DNA from 2 places in the Bradyrhizobium sp. B117 genome. Region 2 is predicted to be linked to the other one. Evidence: riboswitches for the same ligand, from Rfam matches in the RefSeq annotation. Region 2 holds a riboswitch; the other holds the start of a gene.
What was found. A riboswitch is a leader RNA that binds a small molecule or an ion and turns the genes downstream of it on or off. The one in region 2 is predicted to bind S-adenosylmethionine.

Region 1: another riboswitch for S-adenosylmethionine. It lies ahead of AAFG16_RS02275 (O-succinylhomoserine sulfhydrylase); the one in region 2 lies ahead of AAFG16_RS04645 (homoserine O-acetyltransferase).

Annotation. Positions count from the first base shown of each region.
Region 1 is NZ_CP152414.1:476,858-488,664, forward strand. Features, by position in the region: gene AAFG16_RS02240 (aspartate aminotransferase family protein) at 1-105, shown strand, start outside; gene argF (ornithine carbamoyltransferase) at 105-1,028, shown strand; gene AAFG16_RS02250 (Hsp33 family molecular chaperone) at 1,322-2,329, shown strand; gene apaG (Co2+/Mg2+ efflux protein ApaG) at 2,473-2,865, opposite strand; gene AAFG16_RS02260 (OpgC domain-containing protein) at 3,051-4,283, shown strand; gene AAFG16_RS02265 (SGNH/GDSL hydrolase family protein) at 4,283-5,065, shown strand; gene AAFG16_RS02270 (SGNH/GDSL hydrolase family protein) at 5,078-6,070, shown strand; gene AAFG16_RS02275 (O-succinylhomoserine sulfhydrylase) at 6,194-7,381, opposite strand; SAM riboswitch at 7,457-7,536, opposite strand; gene AAFG16_RS02280 (2'-deoxycytidine 5'-triphosphate deaminase) at 7,647-8,753, shown strand; gene AAFG16_RS02285 (PAS domain S-box protein) at 8,928-9,341, shown strand; gene AAFG16_RS02290 (hypothetical protein) at 9,447-10,499, shown strand; gene AAFG16_RS02295 (MATE family efflux transporter) at 10,836-11,807, shown strand, end outside.
Region 2 is NZ_CP152414.1:953,519-965,325, reverse strand. Features, by position in the region: gene AAFG16_RS04680 (M23 family metallopeptidase) at 1-1,597, shown strand, start outside; gene AAFG16_RS04675 (hypothetical protein) at 1,724-1,990, shown strand; gene clpB (ATP-dependent chaperone ClpB) at 2,068-4,707, opposite strand; gene AAFG16_RS04665 (MOSC domain-containing protein) at 4,949-5,737, shown strand; gene AAFG16_RS04660 (TIGR02594 family protein) at 5,866-6,522, opposite strand; gene AAFG16_RS04655 (alpha/beta hydrolase) at 6,738-7,601, shown strand; gene metW (methionine biosynthesis protein MetW) at 7,718-8,380, opposite strand; gene AAFG16_RS04645 (homoserine O-acetyltransferase) at 8,396-9,598, opposite strand; SAM riboswitch at 9,690-9,769, opposite strand; gene AAFG16_RS04640 (chorismate mutase) at 9,972-10,820, shown strand; gene hisC (histidinol-phosphate transaminase) at 10,851-11,807, shown strand, end outside.

The DNA of each region.
Region 1 (11,807 bases), 480 kb from region 2:
TTCCTGCCGCCTCTCGTCGTCACCGAAGCCGAGATCGAGGATGGCGTCGCGCGGCTCGAGCGCGCCTGCACGGCGCTTGCCGGCAACAAGCGGGCGGCAAGCTGATGACCAGTTCACCCAAGCATTTCCTCGACATCAACGAGCTGCCGCTGACGGAGCTCAAGCGGATGCTCGCCGCATCCTCCGCGATGAAGGCGAAGCAGAAGGCCCACCAGCCGGTGAAGCCGCTCGAAGGCAAGACGCTGGCGATGATCTTCGAGCGTCCCTCGACCCGCACCCGCGTGTCGTTCGACGTCGCCATGCGCCAGCTCGGCGGCGAGCCCATCATGCTCACCGGCGCCGAGATGCAACTCGGCCGCGGCGAGACCATCGCCGACACCGCGCGCGTGCTGTCGCGCTATGTCGACGCCATCATGATCCGCATCCTCAACCACGAGGCGCTGCTGGAGCTTGCGCAACACGCGACCGTGCCCGTCATCAACGGCCTGACGCGGCGTTCGCATCCCTGCCAGGTGATGGCCGACCTCATGACCTATGAGGAGCATCGCGGCCCGATCGAGGGCCGGACGGTGGCCTGGACCGGCGACGACAACAACGTGCTGGCCTCCTGGGCCCACGCCGCCGAGCGCTTCAAGTTCAAGCTCAATGTCGCAACGCCCCCGGAGCTCGCGCCGAAGAAGGTGATGCGCGACTGGATCAAGGCGACGAACGCGCCGATCGTGCTCGGCACCGATCCCGAGGCCGCCGTGAAGGGCGCCGACTGCGTCGTCACCGACACCTGGGTGTCGATGGGCGACAAGGAAGGCGAGCACCGTCACAACGTGCTCAAGCCCTACCAGGTCAATGCCAAGCTGATGTCGCTGGCCAAGCCCGACGCGCTGTTCATGCACTGCCTGCCGGCCCATCGCGGCGAGGAGGTCACGGACGAAGTGATCGACGGCCCGCAATCGGTCGTGTTCGACGAGGCAGAAAATCGTCTGCATGCGCAGAAGGGCATTCTGGCCTGGTGCTTCGACGCGGTGAAGTAATCTCACCTGTAGCCAGGATGGAGCCAACGGGTCGGCGCGAAGCGCCGCCCGATGACAGGCTCCGCGAAATCCGGGTTTGCGTCCGCAGACGGAGTGGGCCCGGATTACGCTGCGCTCCATCCGGGCTACGCGGGCTATGACGCAATCCCGTGGCCATGAGGTCCCGTGTCAACGCTTCGCGCGCGCCGGGACGACATCGAATTTGCGTTATCGTATGCGATCATAACTGCATCCGGAACACACCACCCTCGCGCCCCTTCCATTTCACCACCTCCGACCCCAGATAGAGCGCCATGGTTTTCCAATCCCCTGACATGAAAACCGGGCCTGAAGGCCCGGTTCGCGCACCATCAGCGGTTCCGATCGATGACGCCGTGCTGCCCTACGAGGTCGACGCGCTCGACGTGCGCGGTCGCCTGGTGCGGCTTGGGCCCGCGCTCGACGAGATCCTGACCAAGCACGATTATCCGGCGCCGGTCGGCAAGCTGCTCGGCGAGGCCATCGTGCTGACGACGCTGCTCGGCTCGGCGCTGAAATTCGAGGGCCGCTTCATCCTCCAGGCCCAGACCGACGGTCCGGTGTCGTTCCTGGTGGTCGACTACCAGGCGCCGGATCGCTTGCGCGCCTATGCGCGCTTCGATGCCGCGCGGCTCGGTGACGCCAAGGATTCCGGGACGCTGCTCGGCCGCGGTCATCTCGCCATGACCATCGACCAGGGCCCCGACATGAGCCGCTACCAGGGCCTGGTCGCGCTCGACGGCGGTGGTTTGGAAGACGCCGCTCACGAATATTTCCTGCGCTCCGAGCAGATCCCGACCAAGGTGCGCCTTGCTGTCGGCGAGGAGTGGCGCAGTAGCGACGGCGGTAAGCACCGCTGGCGCGCCGGCGGCATGCTGATGCAGTTTCTGCCGAAAGCGCCCGAGCGCGCGCGGCAGGCGGATTTGCATCCCGGCGATGCTCCCGAAGGCGCCGAGGTGCACAGCGTTGCCGAGGACGACGCCTGGGTCGAGGCACGCTCGCTGATCGAGACCGTCGAGGATGTCGAGCTGATCGATCCGGAGCTGTCCGGCGAGCGGCTGCTCTACCGCCTCTTCCACGAGCGCGGCGTGCGCGTGTTCAAGCCCTTGTCTCTCAAGGCGCAATGCTCCTGCTCGCGCGATGCGGTCGCGTCCATGCTGAAGAGCTTTTCGCCCGACGATCGCGCAGCGATGGTCAAGGACGACAGGGTCGTCGTGACCTGCGAGTTCTGCAGCTCGGTGTATCAGTTCACGCCGGATGAGGCGGGCGTCGAGGACGCGTAAGCGTACTGCCGGCCAAGTGCTCGGTGCCGTAGGGTGGGCAAAGGCACAGAGCGCCGTGCCCACCACGCCTCCGCAATCGCGATATTGTGGGCACGCTTCGCTTTGCCCGCCCTACGGCACTACGGGACCGAGGCGCGCCTGCGCTAGTTCAACACCCGCTTGCTGTCCGGGCTGTCCAGCGAGAATGTCGGCACCTCGATCTCGAAACGCTCGCCGCTTTCGCTGACCATCTGGTAGCGGCCCGTCATGAAGCCGGAGGCGGTCGAGAGCGGGACGCCTGAGGTGTATTCGAAGCGCTCGCCGGGGGCGAGGATCGGCTGCTCGCCGACCACGCCCTCGCCCTTCACCTCCTGCTGGCGGCCGGAGGCGTCGGTGATGATCCAGTGCCGCGTCTTGAGCTGCACGGTCTCCTCGCCGGAATTGGTGATGACGATGGTGTAGGACCAGAAAAAGCGCGAGCGGTCGGCCGACGACTGCTCCGGAACAAAGTTCGGCTCGACGGTCACTTCGATCTGGCGGGTCACGGCGCGGTACATGGCCGCCATCATAACGAAATCCGGCTCCGGAACCAAACGCCCGAGGCGGTTTTCACGACATCGTCCCGCCAGAATTCGCGAGGAAGTAGACCCCCCAAATGTGATCCGGCGCGCTTTGCGAGACAGTGGCCGGACCTGTAAACTCCTTCATGCGTCGCGACTTGCGCAAGGGTTTCTAGGCCCCGATGACCATTGCCGACCAAGTGACGGGATCGATCGCGGGAACCGCGAAACCGCGCGCGGCCGCGCCGGCCATCTCGCTGCCCGCCATCGGCGAGCGCGAGCTCCGGCTCGACCTGTTCCGCGGCCTCGCGCTGTGGCTGATCTTCATCGACCATCTGCCGCCGAGCCTTCTGACCTGGTTCACGATCCGCAATTACGGCTTCAGCGACGCCACCGAGATATTCATCTTCATCTCCGGCTACACGGCTGCCTTCGTCTACGGCCGGGCGATGCTGGAGAGCGGCGTCGTCATCGCCACCGCGCGCATCCTGCGGCGCGTCTGGCAGATCTACGTCGCCCACGTCTTCCTGTTCACGATCTTTCTCGCCGAGATCTCCTATGTGGCGACCAGCTTCGAGAACCCGCTCTACACCGAAGAGATGGGGATCATGGATTTCCTCAAGCAGCCCGATATCACCATCGTGCAGGCGCTGCTGCTGCGCTTCCGTCCCGTCAACATGGACGTGCTGCCGCTGTACATCGTGCTGATGCTGGCGTTGCCGCTGATCCTGTGGTCGATGAAGTGGAAGCCCGACGTCACGCTCGCGCTCTCGGCCGTGCTCTACGCGGTGACCTGGGAATTCGATCTCTACTTCTCCGCCTATCCGAACGGCTTCTGGGCGTTCAATCCGCTCGCCTGGCAATTGCTGTTCGTGTTCGGTGCATGGTGCGCGCTTGGAGGTGCGCGGCGCATGTCGCGTATCCTGGCCTCACCGGTGACGATGTGGATCGCGGTCGCCTATATCGTTGCGGCGTTCTACGTGACGCTGACCTGGTATGTGCCGCAGCTGTCGCATCTGATGCCGAAGCGGCTCGAGCAGTGGATGTACCCGATCGACAAGACCGATCTCGATGTGCTCCGCTTCACCCATTTCCTGGCGCTGGCCGCGCTCACGGTGCGCTTCCTGCCGCGGGAGTGGCCGGGCTTGAAATCGCCCTGGCTGCGCCCGCTGATCCTGTGCGGCCAGCACTCCCTCGAGATCTTCTGCCTCGGCGTCTTCCTCGCCTTTGCCGGCCATTTCATCCTGGCCGAAGTCTCCGGCGGCGCCGTCATGCATGCGCTGATTAGTCTCTGCGGAATCCTGATCATGTGGGGCGTGGCCTCGGTGATTTCGTGGTACAAGCGCGTGGCTGACAAGAGCGGTGCGAAAACCAAAAACGCCGTCGGCAACGCCGATCTGGCGGGAGGGGGCTGATGAAGGCGAAGGTTCTCCTGAGCCTGATCCTGCTATGCGGTAGCCTCGCCGCGCCCCAGGCGCGCGCGGGCGATGCTGCGCCTGCTGCCGCTCCTGCCGCGCCCGCAGCCTGCGAATTGCCGTCCTATCTGCTCACCAGCGAGAGCCAGCTTCCCAGGGTCGCCGAAGCCGTCAAATCCGGCAAACCCCTTGAAATCCTGGTCATCGGCAGCCGTTCGACCACGATTCCGGCCTCCGAGGATGCCTCCTATCCGGCGCGCATGCAGGCCATTTTGAAGGACAAGCTGCCGCCGTCGGAGGTCGTGCACGTCTCCGTAGAAATACAGAGCAAGAGGACGGCCGAGGAGGCGGCCGGAACCTTCGTTAAGCTGATGGAAGCAAAAAGGCCTACTTTGGTCATCTGGCAGACCGGGACCGTGGATGCTATCCGAGCCATTGATCCCGACGATTTCCGCGGCGCTGTGACCTCAGGGGTTGCCGCGCTGCAAAATGCAGGGGCTGACGTCGTCTTGATGAATTTGCAGTACAGCCCGCGAACCGAAACCATGATCTCGGTGCCGCCATATCTCGACAACATGCGGGTCGTGGCGCAGGAGCATGATGTCCCGCTGTTCGATCGTTTCGCGATCATGCGGCAGTGGAATGATCAGGGTCAGTTCGACCTGTTCAGCCCGTCCCGTGGGCCCGAGCTGGCGAAACAGGTCCATGATTGCCTGGGCCGGGCGTTGGCACAGTTCGTGGTCGACGCTGCCCATTTAGGGCCGGCCCAGCAGCAGAATTGAGGACTAGCGTTAATGAGTACCTTCCGCCCTTTTTGCCTGACGGCATCGCTGGCTGCGCCCGCAGCGGCAGCGCTGCTGTTGCTGATCCCGGCCTCGCAGTCGCGCGCGCAGGCGCAAGCCGCGCAGGCGACGCCCGCGCCCGCACAATCGGCTAATTCCGCTCCCGCATCGCCTGCCCAGACCACGGTCGCCGTGACGTCACACGAGCAGCGTGGCATCACCTCGCGCGCCATCGACAAGGTGAAGCAGGTCGCGAAATCCGCCGGCGACATCTTCAGCCGCGTGCCCTGTCTGCCGCCCAAGGGCGCTTCGAAGGCGATGGGCTCGCTGCCGCATGTCGCAAGCAAGCTCGTCGCCGGCCAGCCCGTCCTCATCGTCGCGTTCGGCTCGTCGTCGACCGCGGGATTTGGCGCGAGCTCGCCGGAGTTCAATTATCCGAACCGTCTCGCCACGCAGCTGCGCCGGCAATATCCGACCGCCGACATCACCGTCGTCAATGCCGGCGTCGGCGGCGAGGACGCGCCCGAGATGATGAAGCGCCTCCAGAAGGAGGTGATCGACGTGCATCCGGATCTGGTGATCTGGCAGGTCGGCACCAACGCCGTGCTGCGCAATCTCGATCCCGGCGACACCGCCAAGATGGTCGAGGACGGCATCACCCGCATCCAGGCCGCCGGCGGCGCCGACATCGTGCTGGTCGATCCGCAATATTCGCCGGCCGTGAACCAGCGCGCCGAGAGCGCCGGCAAGATGGTGAAGCTGCTCGGCAAGGTCGCCGAGCTCCGTCACGTCGGCATCTTCCCGCGCTTCGAGGTGATGCGCGACTGGCACGAGAAGCAGTCGATCCCTGTCGAGAGCTTTGTGATCTCCGACGGTCTGCACATGAACGATTGGGGCTATGCCTGCTTCGCCCAGCTGCTCGGCGACGACATCATCCGCTCGGTCGGCCAGATCAAGATCGGCGTGAACGTGCCCGCGGACGTGCGGACGTATCGGCCGATGTAACTCCGCTGCCGTAGGGTGGGCAAAGGCGTGAAGCGCCGTGCCCACCATCCATCGGCATCGAGATTGTGAATGGTGGGCACGCTTCGCTTTGCCCACCCTACGAGACCGAGCCCTTGGCTCGCCTCACGCCTTCTCCAGCGCCGCCATCAGATCCTCGATCAGATCGTCCGCATGCTCGAGGCCTGCGGAGAAGCGGATGAATCCCTCGCTGATGCCGAGCGCGGCGCGGTCTTCCGGCTTCAGGCGCTGATGCGTCGTGGTCGCCGGATGCGTGACGAGGCTTTTGGCGTCGCCGAGATTGTTCGAGATCTTCGCAAGCTTGAGCTCGTTGAGCACGCGGAACGCCGCGGCCTTGCCGCCCTTGACCTCGAAGCCGACCAGCGTCGAGCCGCCGCGCATCTGCTTTTTCACCAGCGCCGCCTGCGGATGATCGGCGCGGCCGGGATAGACCAGCCGCGAGATCTTCGGATGGCTCGCCAGCACCTCGGCGATCCGCGCCGCCGTGTCGGTCTGCGCGCGCACGCGCACGCCCAGCGTCTCCAGGCCCTTGAGCAGGACCCACGCGTTGAACGGTGAGATCGACGGGCCGGTCTGGCGCATGAAATTGTGGATGTGCTCGGCGATGAAGGCTTCCGACGACAGGATGATGCCGCCGAGACAACGGCCCTGGCCGTCGATGTGCTTGGTCGCGGAATAGACGACGACGTCGGCACCGAGCGCCAGCGGGCTCTGCCAGATCGGCGTCGCGAACACGTTGTCGACGACGAGCCGCGCGCCGCCCTTGTGCGCGATCTCGGCAATACCGGGAATGTCGAGCACATCTAACGTCGGGTTGGTCGGGCTCTCCAGGAAGAACGTCTTGGTGTTCGGCTTCACCGCGCGTTGCCATTCATCGAGATTGGCTCCGTCGACCAGCGTGGTCTCGATGCCATAGCGCGGCAGCAGATCCTGAATGACGTAAAGACACGAGCCGAACAGCGCGCGGGAAGCGACCACGTGATCGCCGGCCTTCAGCGGCGCCAGGATCGCGGTGGTCACCGCGGCCATGCCGGTGGCCGCCGAGCGGGCGGCTTCGGCGCCCTCGAGCTCGATCATGCGGCGCTCGAACATCGCGATGGTCGGGTTGGAGTAGCGCGAATAGATGAAGCCGGGGTCCTCGCCCTTGAACCGCGCCTCGCACTCCTCGGCGCTGTTGTAGACATAGCCTTGCGTCAAAAACAGCGCCTCCGACGTCTCGCCATATTGCGAGCGCAGGGTGCCGGAATGGACCAGGCGGGTTTCGGGGCGGTAGGTGGCAGGCGACTTCGACATAGGACCCTCCGACATGACCGTATGATACGAAAACGGTCACAAAAAAACCGGCCTGGATATCTCCACGGGCCGGGATCACAGAGGTCCCCGGCCTGTTTAGCGACTTATTTAACGTGGCTGCAAGCCGGCCGGCTCAAATCACCACGGGATAAGTGATGCTCATATTCCGCAATGCCCTTTCCGTCAAGGCGTCCATCGGATAGCCGTAAAAGGCTAGTATTTCCGGCATGTCCGGATGCGTTTGCCCCCTGATGAGGACCCCCGGTTGAGCTTTACGGTTGCCGCCGACGCCAATGGTATCCTGCCCGACCGCATGATCGCGGCGATGGCGGAAGCGGGCCTCATCCTGCCCGCATACGATTTCGTCGAGAGCCAGATCCAGCCGGCGAGCCTCGATCTGCGCCTCGGCGACATCGCCTATCGCGTCCGTGCCAGCTTCCTGCCGGGACCCGGCGCCACCGTCGCCGAGCGCATCGACGAATTGAAGCTGCATGAGTTCAGCCTCGCCGACGGTGCGGTGCTGGAGACCAACTGCGTCTACATCGTGCCGCTGCTGGAGAGCCTGGCGCTGCCGCCGGAGATCGTTGCGGCCGCGAACCCCAAGAGCTCGACCGGCCGGCTCGACGTCTTCACCCGCGTCATCGCCGACGGCACCCGCCGCTTCGACATGATCGGCGCTGGCTATCACGGCCCGCTCTATGCCGAGATCAGCCCGAAGACGTTTCCGGTGCTTGTGCGCGAAGGCTCGCGCCTGTCGCAGGTACGCTTCCGCACTGGTGACGCCATCCTCAATGCCGACGAGCTCGATGGCTTGCATGCCACTGAGCGCCTCGTCGACATCGACGATGCCGATCTCTCCGGCGGCGTCGCCGTCTCCGTCGATCTCTCGGGCGAGAAAGCCAACGGCTTCGTCGGCTACCGCGCCAAGCGCCACACCGGCGTGGTCGATGTCGATCGCCGCGCCGGCTATGCGGTGGAGGATTTCTGGGAGCCGATCTCGGCGCGTCCCGACGGCAGCCTGATCCTCGATCCCGGCGAGTTCTACATCCTCGCCTCCAAGGAGGCGGTGCAGGTGCCGCCCGATTACGCCGCGGAGATGGTGCCGTTCGATCCCTTGGTCGGCGAATTCCGCGTGCACTATGCCGGCTTCTTCGATCCCGGCTTCGGCTATGCCGGCGCCGGCGGCCAAGGCGCCCGCGCCGTGCTGGAGGTGCGCTCGCGCGAGGTGCCGTTCATCCTCGAGCACGGCCAGATCGTCGGCCGCCTCGTCTATGAGAAGATGCTGGCCCGCCCCGACGCGATGTACGGCCAGCGCATCGGTTCCAACTACCAGGCGCAGGGCCTCAAACTATCGAAGCATTTTCGGGTGTAGCTACACACTCTACTGTCATGCCCCGGCTTGACCGGGGCAGGCATCCAGTACGCCGCAGCCTCGCGATTTGATCACTGCTGTCTCGGAATTCCGGATCGCCCGATCAAGTCGGGCGATCACAGCGAACGTGTGGCAGGATGCGCAACGAAATCCGGCATCATGCGAGGTGGCGCCATGACCGATCAATCCCAACTCGACGCAAACATCCTCAACGACGTCGCGGACGCGCTGATCTATTCGGATCGCTCCGGCACCATCACGCGCTGGAATCGCGCATCGGCCGCGCTGTTCGGTTTCTCCGCCGACGAAGCGCTCGGTCAGAACCTCGACTTCATCATTCCCGAACATCTGCGCGCCGCGCACTGGAAGGGTTTTGAGGCTGCGCTCGCGAGCGGGACGATGAAGCTTGCGGGCAAGCCGACGCTGACCCGCGCGCTGCACAAGAGCGGACGCAAGCTCTACATCGAGATGACCTTCGCGCTGGTGCGGGATTCCGGCGGTGCGGTGCAGGGATCGGTGGCGATGGCACGCGACGTCACCGAGCGCGTCGAGCGTGAACGCGCGGCGAGACTTGCGCAAAATTCGTGATGCGGAATTGACGGGCTGTCGTGCAGAGGGCCTTGCATCCACGTGAACTTGTCTGTCACCGGAGGCAGTGACACACTCGATCGCAACAATGATCGGGGAGCGAACATGACCGCCGCATCAGATGCCGCGCAGGAAGCCCAATGGAAGCGCTGGCGCGCGGTCGCCGATCTCTACCACGCTTACTTCACCGGCCTCATCCTCACCGTCGTCACGCGACGCGGCACGGCGGATGCGGCGGAGTTTGTCTTCCGCGTGTTCCGCCGCCAGCAGCAGGAGCGCTTCCTGCCCGGGCTCAAGAAGCTCGGGATCGATCATCTGCCGCCGGCGGTGGCTGCCGCGCAATATCACTACCTCTCCAACTGGATCGGCGGCGTGCATGTCGAATACATGCATGAGAGCGACACCAAGGCCTGGATCCGCTATCCACCACCGCGCTGGATTTGGAAGGGCACCGCGATCTGCGGCGTGCCGGGCGAGGTAAGCCGCGCGATGCTGCGCGGCTGGCACGCCAACAACGGCGTCGCGCTCGGCGATATCAGGCTCGGCTTCGTCTGCACCAAGCAGAGCGTCGACGGCCAGGACGGGCTCGAAGGCTACTATCATCAATATGACCATCCGCTCGAACTCGACCAGCGCCTCGTCTTCGCGCGGCATCTGGAGGCGCCGATGTTCGATGCCAGGACCGCGCCGGCTCTGCCTGTTGCGAGCTGGCCAAAGCCGCGGCTTGAAAAAGCCTATCGCAACTACGCGATGGAATATGTGCGCACCGCCGCTCCCGTGATGGTGCAGTTGTTTGGGCCGGAGGATGCCGGCTATCTCCTGCGTCTCACGGGCAAGCTGATCGGCATGCAGTATTTCGACGAGGTCGCGGCGGCGCTGTCGATGAGCCGCGGTGGCGCGGGCGAGTTCGCAGCGTTCCTCAATGCATTGTTCGCCGCGCAGGATGACGTTGCCGACACCACGCAGTCCGAAGGCAGCTTCGAAATCGGCCAGCAGAGCTGGAAGCTGATGGACGATGTCGCCGACTATCATCGCGCCTGCGCCAAGGTGCTCGAGGGTTTGTTCGAGGGCCTCGCCGCGGGATGCGGCCGGCACATCGGCGTGCAGATGCGCACCGCCGCAGGCGGGCGTCCGCCGCTGGTCTGGACGATCGAATAGCCGGCGCTGCCGCCGCGCACTTCGCCTCTCCCCGCGTGCGGGGAGAGGCCGACGCGCGTAGCGCGGCGGGTGAGGGGACTCTCCGCGAGTCTAGCTGTCACCGTCTTTGCGGATAGAGCCCCTCACCCCGACCCTCTCCCCGTAAGAACGGGAGAGGGAGAATAGCCGCAATTCCACGGGCTGAAATGCGCTGCCGCAGGGCACGCCTGCACCCGGCGCAGGAGGAATCGGCAATTGCCGTGCTAACAACCGTCGCAGCGCCTTCCGCGCGAAGACATTGATTGGCACACCTGTTCATTGCCGCGCCGCAAATGGCGCCTGCGCCCGGGAGAGGACATGTCCGACATCGCCGAAATCCCGGTCGATGAGCAAGAGCGCCCGCTGCCACCGCCTCCGCCGCCCGTGAAGAGCGCGCTGACGGACGGGCCGATCCTGCGTACGCTGCTCTCGCTCGCCTGGCCCAACGTGATCGCGCTGTCGGCCGGCACCTGTACGGTGATCGCGGAGACTTCCTATATCGGCCGGCTCGGCGTCGAGGCGCTGGCCGCGATGGCGCTGGTGTTTCCGACAGTGATCCTGACCATGACCATGTCCGGCGGCGCGATGGGGGGCGCGGTGGCCTCCGCCATTGCGCGTGCGCTCGGCGCCGGCGACCGCGAGCGCGCCGGCACGCTCGCCGTGCATGCGATGCTGATCGGCATCAGCTTCGGCCTCGTCTTCATGCTGGGCATGCTGATCTTCGGCCCCAGGGTGCTCGAGATGCTCGGCGGTCGTGGCGATGTGCTGACGCATGCCATCGCCTACACGCAGGTGTTTTTCGGCGGCGCCGTGCTGCCCTGGCTGCTCAACACCATGGCCGGCGTGCTGCGTGGCACCGGCAACATGAAGCTGCCGTCGTTCCTCATCCTCAACTCCGCGGTCTGGCAGATCGTGCTCGGCGGCACGCTCGGCCTCGGACTCGGCCCGATGCCGCAGCTCGGCATGCGCGGCGTCGCCGCCGGCGCGCTGATCGCCTACACCATGAACATCTGCATCATGGGCTGGTACCTGTTCTCCGGCCGCGCGCGGATCGCACCGAAGCTGCGCGGGCTTCGCATCCAATGGGCGATGTTTTTCGACATCCTGAAGGTCGGCGCCATCGCCTGCTTCTCGCCGCTGCAATCGGTGCTGACGATCTCGATCTTCACTCACATGCTGGCGAAGTTCGGCACCGCGATCCTCGCCGGCTACGGCATCGGCGCACGTCTGGAATTTTTGCTGACCTCGATCGCGTTCTCGTTCGGCATCGCCTGCGTGCCGATGGTCGGC
Region 2 (11,807 bases):
CAACGCCCAGCGTCTGCTCACCGACGTCGGCTCCGATCCGAAGACCGCCGCCGACGATCCTAACAATCCCGAAGCCGTCGAGCCCGACGCCGAGGTCTCCTTCGTGACCAAGGACCTGTCGCCGGTGCTGCCGAAGGCGAAGATTTCCGCCGTGGTGGCGCTCGACGACATCCTGATGCGGGTGCGCGATGCCGCCAACTGGCGCGGCAATGGCGGCGTGCGCTACGCCTCGCTCGCCAATGCCACCGCCGACGTCTCCGGCGCGACCGGCCCGTCCGACATCCGAAGCGCCTACGCCCCGGAAACGTCGTCGTCCGATCCCTATGCCGGCTTCGAGACGCGCGTGGTGCCGGAAAACGTCACGCTGCTGCCGAAGACCAAGGAACAGATCACCGGCGGCAATCCCAGCGGCGAACGCGTCCACTTGGTCAAGAAGGGCGACAGCGTCGGCTCCGTGCTGCGCGATCTCGGCGCCACCGCCGAGGAGATCAAGGCGATCACCGCAACGCTTGGCCCCCGCGGCCGCGACGGCGGCCTGAAGGAAGGCGAGAAGCTCCGCATCCTGATGGCGCCTGCGAGCCCCGGCGCCCGTCTCCAGCCCTATCGCGTCGTGGTTGCAAACGACACCATGGTCGAGGCGATCGCGGCACTGTCCGACCTCGGCAAATACGTCGCGGTCGACGTCTCCAGCATGAACACCGTCGCCGACGCCACGGCCAACGCCAACAGCGACGACGATGACGACGATGACGGCACCGGGGTGCGGCTCTACCAGAGCATCTATGAGACCGCGATGCGCAACAAGGTCCCGATGCCGGTCATCGAGGACATGATCAAGATCTACTCCTACGACGTGGATTTCCAGCGCAAGGTGCAGCCGGGCGATTCCTTCGACGTGTTCTACGCCGGCGAGGACGAAGGCGTGACGTCGAGCGAAAAGAACGACGTGCTGTTCGCCTCGCTCACGGTCGGCGGCGAGACCAAGAAATACTACCGCTATCAGAGCCCCGACGACGGCGTCGTCGACTACTACGACGAGGGCGGCAAGAGCGCGAAGAAGTTCCTGGTCAGGAAACCTGTCAACAACGCCATCATGCGCTCCGGCTTCGGCGGCCGCCGCCATCCGATCCTCGGCTATGTGAAGATGCACACCGGCGTCGACTGGGCCACCGCCTACGGCACGCCGATCTTCGCCTCCGGCAACGGCGTGATCGAAAAGATCGGCACTGAGGGCGGCTACGGCAAGTATGTCCGCATCAAGCACAATAACGGCTATGAGACGGCCTACGGCCACATGTCGGCCTACGCCAAGGGCATGGAAGCCGGCAAGAAGGTCCGCCAGGGCCAGGTCATCGGCTTCGTCGGCTCGACCGGCGCGTCGACCGGCCCGCACGTGCACTACGAAATCCTGGTGAACGGCCGCTTCGTCGATCCGCTGCGTGTGAAATTGCCACGCGGCCGCTCGCTGGAAGGCCCCATGCTGGCGGGCTTCGAGAAGGAGCGCGACCGGCTCGACACCATGATGAGCGGCCGCGGCGGCTCCATCGCCCGCATGTCGGACGCGACCGGCGGCCCGCTGCAGGTCACCAACCGGTAATTTCCCCGCGATTCCGCCCGTTCCCCGGCCGGATCCCTTCTCCTCCTGGCTTCACGGAACCGATCGGCAGCGTCCCGATTGATTGGCGCGACCAGTCTTTTGCCGTTGAGCCAGAGGAGGACCGCCATGCAGCAACTCTCTCGCGACGACGTCACCAAGGCCGTTGGCAGCGTGGACGACGTGACAATTGCAGAGATCATCGGAACCGGCGCTACCGTCGAGGAACTCGCGGAAGCCCAGGCTTGGCTCGCCAATGACGAGCCCATGATCAACGATCTGCGTCCGCTGGCGCAGGGCCGCGTCCGCGCGCTCGTGGACATCCTGTCGGAGCTCGAACAGGACGGCGAGGAGGAAGGCCCCGCCTCGCCCGGCACGATGTCTCCGGCCAGCTAGCAAAGTAGGCCTGAAAAACAATTCGCCCCGGAGAGGACGACTCTCCGGGGCGATTTTCTAGCGGCGGGTACCGGCGATCAGTTCAGCTTGCGCTTCGACACCGGCGCCTCGAACTGTGCGATCTCCGCGGTCTGCGGCGCCTTGCCGTTGAAGGTCAGCACGTTGCCTTCGGAGGAGATCGCGACGCTGTCCCCGTCCCTGACGTCGCCGCCGAGGATCATCTCGGCGAGCGGGTCCTGGAGATAGCGCTGGATCACCCGCTTCAGCGGCCGTGCGCCGTAGGCGGGATCCCAGCCCTTGGCGGCGAGCCAGTCGCGCCCCGCGGCATCGAGCGTCAGCACGATCTTGCGATCGGTCAGGAGCTTCTGCAGCCGCGCGAACTGGATCTCGACGATCCGGCCCATCTCGCTTCGTTGCAAGCGGTGGAACAGGATGATCTCGTCGACGCGGTTGAGGAATTCGGGACGGAAATGCGCCCGCACCGTTCCCATCACCTGCTCACGCACGGCTGAGGTGTCTTCGCCCTCGGGTTGATTCACCAAAAACTCCGAACCGAGGTTCGAGGTCATGATGATCAGCGTGTTGCGGAAATCGACGGTGCGTCCCTGGCCATCGGTCAGACGGCCATCGTCGAGCACTTGCAACAGGACGTTGAAGACGTCGGGATGCGCTTTCTCGATCTCGTCGAACAGCACCACCTGATAAGGCCGGCGCCGCACCGCTTCGGTGAGCGCACCGCCCTCGTCATAGCCGACATAGCCCGGAGGCGCGCCGATCAGCCGCGAGACCGAATGCTTCTCCATGTACTCGGACATGTCGAGGCGCACCATCGCGGTCTCGTCGTTGAACAGGTACTCGGCGAGCGCCTTGGTCAGCTCGGTCTTGCCGACGCCAGTCGGCCCCAGGAACATGAACGAGCCGGTGGGCCGGTTCGGGTCTTGCAGGCCCGCACGCGAACGGCGCACGGCGGTTGCGACCGCACGCACGGCCTCGGCCTGGCCGACGACGCGCTGTCCGAGCTGCTCCTCCATCTTGAGGAGCTTCTCCTTCTCGCCTTCCAGCATCTTGTCGACGGGCACGCCGGTCCAGCGCGAGACCACCTGCGCGATGTGGCTGGCGGTGACCGCCTCCTCCATCATCTCGCCGGAGTTCTCCTTCGCCTCGATATCGGCGAGCTTCTTCTCCAGCTCCGGGATCCTTCCATAAGCCAGCTCGCCGGCCTTCTGGAATTCGCCGCGCCGCTGCGCGTTAGCGAGTTCGACGCGCAAGCCGTCCAGCTCCGCCTTCAGCTTCTGGGCGTTGGAGAGCTTGTTTTTCTCCGCGCTCCAGCGTGAGGTGAGCGCCGCCGACTTCTCTTCGAGCTCGGCCAGCTCCTTCTCGAGCGCTTCGAGACGGGTCTTGGAGCCGGGATCGCTTTCCTTCTTCAGGGCCTCCTGCTCAATCTTGAGCCGGATGATCTCGCGGTCCAGCGAATCCAGCTCCTCCGGCTTGGAATCGACCTGCATCTTCAGCCGCGCCGCGGCCTCGTCCATCAGGTCGATCGCCTTGTCGGGCAGGAAGCGGTCGGTGATGTAGCGGTTGGACAGCGTCGCGGAGGCAACAAGCGCGGAATCGGTGATCCGCACGCCGTGATGCTGCTCGTACTTGTCCTTCAGGCCGCGCAGGATCGAGATGGTGTCCTCGACCGAGGGCTCGCTGACGAAGATCGGCTGGAAGCGACGCGCCAGCGCGGCATCCTTCTCGACATGCTTCTGGTACTCGTCGAGCGTGGTCGCGCCGATACAATGCAGCTCGCCGCGGGCGAGCGCGGGCTTGAGCAGGTTGGAGGCGTCCATCGCGCCGTCAGCCTTGCCGGCGCCGATCAGCGTGTGCATCTCGTCGATGAACAGGATGAAATTGCCCTCGCTCGCGGTCACCTCCTGGAGCACGGCCTTCAGCCGCTCCTCGAACTCACCGCGGTATTTTGCACCGGCGATCAGCGCACCGAGGTCGAGCGACAGCAGCTTCTTGTCCTTCAGTCCCTCCGGCACGTCGCCGTTGACGATGCGCAGCGCGAGCCCTTCGGCGATGGCGGTCTTGCCGACGCCGGGCTCACCGATCAGGACGGGGTTGTTCTTGGTTCGGCGCGACAGCACCTGGATGGTGCGGCGGATCTCCTCGTCGCGGCCGATGACCGGGTCGAGCTTGCCGTCGCGCGCAGCCTGGGTCAGGTCGCGGGCATATTTCTTCAGCGCGTCATAGGCGTTCTCGGCGGTCGCAGAGTCCGCCGTGCGGCCCTTGCGCAGCGCCTCGATCGCAGCGTTGAGATTTTGCGGGGTGACACCGCCCTTGGCGAGAATGCTACCTGCCTCGCTGGTCTTCTCCAGCGTGAGACCGAGCAGCAGCCGCTCGACGGTGACGAAGCTGTCACCGGCCTTCTCGCCGGCCTTTTCGGCGGCATCAAAGGTCCGGGCGAGCTCGGGCGCGAGATAGATCTGCCCAGCGCCACCGCCACTGACCTTCGGCACCTTGTTCAGGGCGTCCTCGGTCGCCTTCAGGATTGCACGGGAATTGCCGCCAGCGCGGTCGATCAGACCCGCAGCGAGCCCCTCATTGTCGTCCAGCAGGACCTTCAGCACATGCAGGGTGGAAAACTGCTGGTGCCCCTCGCGCACCGCGAGCGACTGCGCGGACTGGATGAAGCCCCTGGAGCGTTCGGTATACTTCTCGATGTTCATTTCTTTTCTGTCCCTCGGCCTGCCCCTGGGGCCCTCTAAGGCACCCCAAACGGCATCTTCACTGGGTTTCCGCTGACCGCGTTGACGTTCCTCAACCGGCAGCGGTCGTTATCAGCCGGCGCTGGCGCCGGCCTGACCCAGATGTGGGAAGCGTGCCCCCGGATCGAAAGAGGCGACTTCACAATTTCGTGCGCCGATCCGCCAGCTTGGCGGGGCGCGGTCGAATCCCTTAAGTAGCGGCATGACAGCCAACCAGACCGCCGAGATCACCGGCCTCTACCGCTATCCAATCAAGGGCCTGACGCCGGAGAGCCTGTCCCGGGTGCCTTTGCGGGTCGGCCAGACCCTACCCGCCGACCGCCGCTATGCCATCGAGAACGGCCCGAGCGGGTTCGACCCTGAAGCCCCCGAGTGGAAGCCGAAAATCCAGTTTCTGATGCTGGCGCGCAATGAGCGGCTGGCGTCGCTCGACAGCCGTTTCGAGGACGCGACCAACCGCCTGACCATCCGCAAGGACGGCCAGATCGTCGCCAGGGGCGATCTCGAGACCGCCGCCGGGCGGGCCGCCATCGAGAGCTACTTCACCGAGAATTTCCAACCGGAGCTGAACGGGCCGCCCAAGGTCCTGTCCGGCCGCGAACACAGCTTTTCCGACGTCGCCCGCAAGGTCGTATCCATCATCAATCTCGACAGCGTCCGCGCCATCGAGACCATGCTCGGCGGCACTGCCGTGCATCCGCTGCGCTTCCGCGCCAATCTCTATGTGAAGGGCTGGCCGGCCTGGTCGGAGCTCGACCTCGTCGGCCAAACGCTCGCGATCGGGCAAGCCCGGCTGAAAGTGGTCAAGCGCATCGTCCGCTGCCCGGCCACCAATGTCGACCCGGTGACCGCCGCGCGCGACCTCGAAATCCCACCGACGCTCTCGCGCCATCTCGGCCACATGGATTGCGGCATCTATGCCGAGGTGATCGAAGGTGGCGAGATCGGCGTGGGGGATGCGGTCGCGGTGGAACAGCCGAAGCTGATGTGAGCTAGTACCGCTGCCGTAGGGTGGGCAAAGGCGCTCTTGCGCCGTGCCCACCATTTTATCGAACGGACGGAAGTGGTGGGCACGCTTCGCTTTGCCCACCCTACGGCACTCCCGCTACGGCTCCGTCGTTAGTTCGGCATCACATACGCATAGATGCGGCCGCGCGAGACCGGCGCTTCGCGGACGCGATTGCCGTTGTTGCCGGAGATCATGATCGGATTGCCTTGCGCGTCGATGCCGGTGATGATGCCGACATGGCCGCCGCGGCGACCGCGCGACATCACCGCGATGGCGCCGACCTGCGGACCGGAGACACGGGTGCCGTACCGCGCGAACGAGCTCGCCATGTCGGAGCCGGTGCCGCGATGGCCGGTATGCTCCAGCACCATGTTCATGAAGCGCGCGCACCACAGGCTGCCGCGTCCCGTCGGGTTGCCGCCGAGATGGCGGCGCGCCTCGGACACGAGGCCCGATCCGCCACTGAGGCCGCCACCGCTCATGGCGTTGCTGGCCATGCCGCCGCCGTTGGCGTTCGGATCATAGCTGGCCTTCGTGTCGGCAAAGCCGCTCGCCTGCAACTGCGCCGCGCTGCGCTCGAAGCGCGAGCTGCGGGCATGGTGGCGATAATGATGATGTCTGGCATGGTGCACGTAACCGTGCCGCTCTGCGCTATGACGATGGTGTGGCCGCGCTGAGGCCGGAGAAACGAACGCGGCAACCGCCGCGAAGAAGAACGCCAGCGCGACAACACAACGCGACAGGCGGTACGCAAACAACTCAACCATTCTTCATCCTTAGTTACACCCCCACTTCCCGTCGGCCTGTGCGGTGGCCGACATCCGCCGGGCCGTAAAGCTTCCGGATGTGGCGAGAAAAAGACTGCCGCGTCGGCGAATGGCTGCGATGATTTTGCATTGGAGCTGGTCTGAGGCTGCCGCATTGCGGACAACACCATTAACTGCGATCCTTCGCGCGCGGCTTGAACAGAGGGAAACAGTTAATGCCCCACGCCACGACCAGGGATGACGTCCGCATCTATTTCGAGGAAGCGGGCCAGGGAACGCCGATTATTTTTCTGCACGAATTCGCGGCCGACTACACCAATTGGGAGCCGCAGATGCGCTACTTCTCGCGCGGCCACCGCTGCATCACCTATTCCGCGCGCGGCTACACGCCGTCCGACGTGCCCGATGGCGAGGTCTACACCTACACGCACTTCTACACCGACGCGCTCGCGGTGCTCGATCATCTCGGAATCGAGCGCGCGCATCTCGTCGGGCTCTCGATGGGCGCCTATTCGTCGCTCCAGATCGGACTGAACGCGCCGCATCGCGCGCTGTCGATGACGCTCGCCGGCGTCGGCTCCGGCTCGGAGCTCGAAAATCTCGACGCCTGGCGCAAGCAGTGCCGCGCCAATGCCGAGCAGTTCGAGACGCTGGGCTCCGCGGAGGTCGCCAAAGTCACGCGCGAGGCGCCGAGCCGGATACCCTTCCTGGTCAAGGACCCGCGCGGCCACGCCGATTTCTACACCGCGCTGGCGCGCCACGATTCAAGGGGATCGGCGCGCACGATGCGCGGCTTCCAGGGTGGCCGCCCCTCGATCTACACGCTGACGGATGCGATCAGAGCCGCGACAACGCCGGCACTGATCATCTGCGGCGACGAGGACGATCCGTGCGTCGGTGCGAGCCTGTTTTTGAAGAAACATCTGCCGGCTGCCGGCCTCGCGATGTTTCCCAAGTCCGGCCACGTGCTCAATCTCGAAGAGCCCGCAGTGTTCAACGAGAGCGTGGAGCGGTTCGTGACGCTGGTGGAAGCGGGACGATGGCCGGTGCGTGATCCAAGGTCGCTGGCGGCGCATTAGAGCCGCGACATCGCCACACGCTCCGTCATTGCGAGGAGCTCTTGCGACGAAGCAATCCAGACTGCCTCCGCAGAAAGATCCTGGATTGCTTCGCTGCGCTCGCAATGACGGAGAAACTATTTCCGCCCGCCGCGGCTGAGCAGAAACACGCCCTGCTCGCCGAACATGTTCCACACCCACCATGGCAACCGCAGCCGCAGCGGACGACCGTAGAGGTCGAGCGCCTCGGCGCGCTCCATCTTGACGCCGATCGCGTCGCAGAGCTCGACGAAATCCTTGATGGTGCAGAAATGGATGTTGGCGGTGTCGTACCAGGTCGCGGGCAAATTCTCCGTGCGTGGCATGTGGCCGCCGATCAGGAGCTGGAGCCGCATCTTCCAGAAGCCGAAATTCGGGAACGACACGACGGCGCGGCGGCCGATGCGCAGCAAATTCTCCAGCACCACGCGCGGCTGCCGCGTCGCCTGCAGCGTCTGCGACAGGATCACGTAGTCGAAGGCGTCGTCGGGATAATTGACGAGGTCGGTGTCGGCGTCGCCCTGCACCACCGCGAGGCCCTTGGCGACGCAGCGGTTGACGCCCTCACGCGACAATTCGATGCCGCGGCCGTCGATGCCGCGCGTCTCCAGCAGCTGAAGCAGGTCGCCGTCGCCACAGCCGACGTCGAGCACTTTGGAGCCGGGCTTGACCATCTCGGCGACCAGCAGATGGTCGGCGCGGAAATGAGCGGATTGCTCCGCGGTGAAACCGTTCAGCGGCAGCACTTCCTGTACAGACATCGCGAGCGGTCCTTGTCAGTCGTTCTTGCCGGTCAGCCCGCGCGCCTTGCCCGCCGATTGCAGGAAGGCGCGGGAGATGTCGAAGAATTCGGGCACGTCGAGAAGGAAGGCGTCATGGCCGCGATCGGTTTCGATCTCGGCGAACGACACCCGCGCGCTCGACGCGTTCAGCGCATGCACCAGCGCGCGCGATTCCGAGGTCGGAAACAGCCAGTCGCTGGTGAAGGACACCACGCAGAATCGGGTCTGTATGCCGGCAAACGCTTTCGCCAGCACGCCGCCGTGATCGGCGGCGATGTCGAAATAATCCATCGCGCGGGTCAGGTAGAGATAGGAGTTGGCGTCGAAGCGCTCGACGAAGGAGGAGCCCTGGTAGCGCAGATAGGACTCGACCTGGAAGTCGGCGTCGAACGAGAAAGTCGGCAGCTCGCGATCCTGCATGCGCCGGCCGAATTTCCGGTGCAGAGCAGCGTCTGACAGATAAGTGATGTGCGCGGCCATGCGCGCGACCGCGAGGCCGCGATGCGGATGAAGGCCGCGATCGGCATAGCCGCCATTGTGCCAGTCGGGGTCGGCCATAACGGCCTGGCGGCCGAGCTCGTGGAAGGCGATGTTCTGCGCCGAGTGCCGCGTCGAACAGGCGATCGCGAGCGCAGAGAACACGCGGGCAGGATAGGCCGCGGTCCATTGCAGCACCTGCATCCCGCCCATCGAGCCGCCGACCACAGCGAACAGCGTGTCGATGCCGAGCCGGTCGATCAGCATCGCCTGCGCGCGCACCATGTCTGGGATGGTGATCACAGGAAAGTCCAGCCCCCACACCTTGCCGGTGGCGGGATTGATCGAGGCCGGCCCCGTCGAGCCCATGCAGCCGCCGATCACGTTGGAGCAGATGATGAAGTAGCGGCTGGGATCAATGGGCCGGCCCGGGCCGACCAAGGTGTCCCACCAGCCGGGCTTGCCGGTGACGGGGTGCAGATTGGCGACGTGCTGGTCGCCGGTCAGCGCATGGCAGATCAGAACGGCGTTGGAGCGATCGGCATTGAGCTCGCCATAGGTCTGGTAGGCGATCTGGAACGGCGCCAGATCGACGCCGCAATCGAGCCGCAGCGGCTGGTCTGCGCCAAAACGCGCGACCTGCGAACTCGGGTGATCGACCTCGTGCGAGCGCTCATCGGCGCTGATCGCAGGACTCGGAATCGACTTGACGCTACCCATCTGACCATCGACCTCGTTTGCGATCGGACTTCAGACCGCCACTTGCATCAGGCCATGAAAAACCCGGCCTGAACGATAGGTTCGGCCGGGATCGGAAGCGTCCCCGGCCTGTTTAGCGAGTTTTTTAACGTGGCTGCAAGCCGGCCGGCTCAAATGACCACGGAACAGGCAAAACCTACTGTCTTGGGCGGTTTTCGTCAAGTCGCGGCCCGGATTAACCAAAATCGTCCTTGAAACGCTCGGCGAAAAGGTCGTCATTTCTCTTTGCTTTCGCCGCCCTGACTGCCTAATCAGGACATCGACCGCAGCGGAATCCGGCTTGCCCATCCCGCATTGGAACGCCTCTCAACAGCACTGAACCCATCTGGCAGATATGTCCCAACGTCCGCCCGCGCCACCATCGCTCCAGGAATTACGCAAGGAGATCGACGCGATCGACGCGGACATGCATCGCCTGCTGATGCAGCGCGGCGACATCATCGACCGCCTGATCCAGGTGAAGCAGACCCAGGAGGTCGGCTCGGCGTTCCGGCCCGCACGCGAGGCCTCGATGATGCGCGAGATCGTGCAGCGGCATCGCGGCATCCTGCCGCTCGACACGGTCGAGAGCATCTGGCGCGTCATCATTTCCACCTTCACCTATGTCCAGGCGCCGTTCTCCGTGCATGCCGACATCTCGGTGAGCGAGCCGGCGATGCGCGATTCCGTGCGCTTCCATTTCGGCTTCACGGTTCCTTACGTCGCGCATTTCAGCGCGCAGGCTGCGGTCGAGGCGGTGGCGAAATCCAAGGGCGATCTGGCGCTGGTCTCGGCGACATCGAGCCGCACGCCGTGGTGGCTGGAGCTGGAAGCGCGGAGCGCGCCAAAGATCATTGCGCGCATGCCCTTCGTCGAGCGTGCCGACCATCCGGCGTCGCTGCCGGTGTTCGCGATCTCGCGCGTCGCCGACAGCGCCGTGGTGACAGAGGTCGAGACCTTCAGCGTGCGCGTGTCCGGGTGGAACGCCGAGGTCGCGCGCGCGCTGTCGCCGCTCGCCGACATCGTGGCGGTGCCCGATACCGCCTTCGACGGTGCGGCGCTGCTGGTCTCGGTCACATCAGACACCAGCATCGACAAGATCAGGGCTGCCCTGATCGAGGCGGGGGCCTCGGTGCGCTCCACGGCCCTCGTCGGCAGCCACGCAACGCGCTATACGGTGGCCCCGACCGGGCCGAAATCGTAAGTCACGCGCCCAGCCTATCCGGAGTTGAAGATGTCCCGCCCCGTGCCGAATCCCGGCATTCTCGATATTGCGCCCTACACGCCCGGCAAGAGCCCGGTGCCGGAGCCGGGCCGCAAGGTGTTCAAGCTCTCGGCCAACGAGACCCCGTTCGGACCCTCGCCGAAGGCGATCGAAGCCTTCAAGCGCGTGGCGGATCATCTGGAGGATTATCCGGAAGGCACCTCGCGCGTGCTGCGCGAGGCGATCGGCCGCTCGTTCGGGCTCGACCCCAACCGCATCATCTGCGGCGCTGGCTCGGACGAGATCCTCAACCTGCTCGCCCACACCTATCTCAGCCAGGGCGACGAGGCGATCTCGACCACCCACGGGTTCCTGGTCTACCCGATCGCGACCATGGCGGTGGGCGCCAAGAACGTCGTCGCGCAGGAGACCAACCTTACCTGCAACGTCGACGCCATCCTCAAGGCGGTGACGCCGAAGACGAAGCTGGTCTGGCTCGCCAACCCCAACAACCCGACCGGCACCTATGTGCCGTTCGACGAGGTCAAGCGGCTGCGCGCCGGCCTGCCGTCGCACGTGCTGCTGGTGCTGGATGCCGCCTATTCCGACTATGTCTCGCGCAACGATTACGAGATGGGAATCGAGCTGGTCGCCACCACCGAGAACACGGTGGTGACGCACACCTTCTCCAAGATCCACGGGCTTGCCGCGCTGCGCATCGGCTGGATGTTCGGCCCCGAGCACATCATCGACGCCGTCAACCGCATCCGCGGGCCGTTCAACGTGTCGACGCCGGCGATGTACGCCGCGGTCGCCGCCATTGAAGACACCGCGCACCAGGCGATGTCGAAGCAGTTCACCGAGACCTGGCGCAACTGGCTGACCGAAGAGATCGGCAAGCTCGGACTGAAGGTGACGCCGAGTGTCGCCAATTTCGTGCTGATCCACTTCCCGACCGACGGCAAGACCTCGGACGCGGCCGACGCC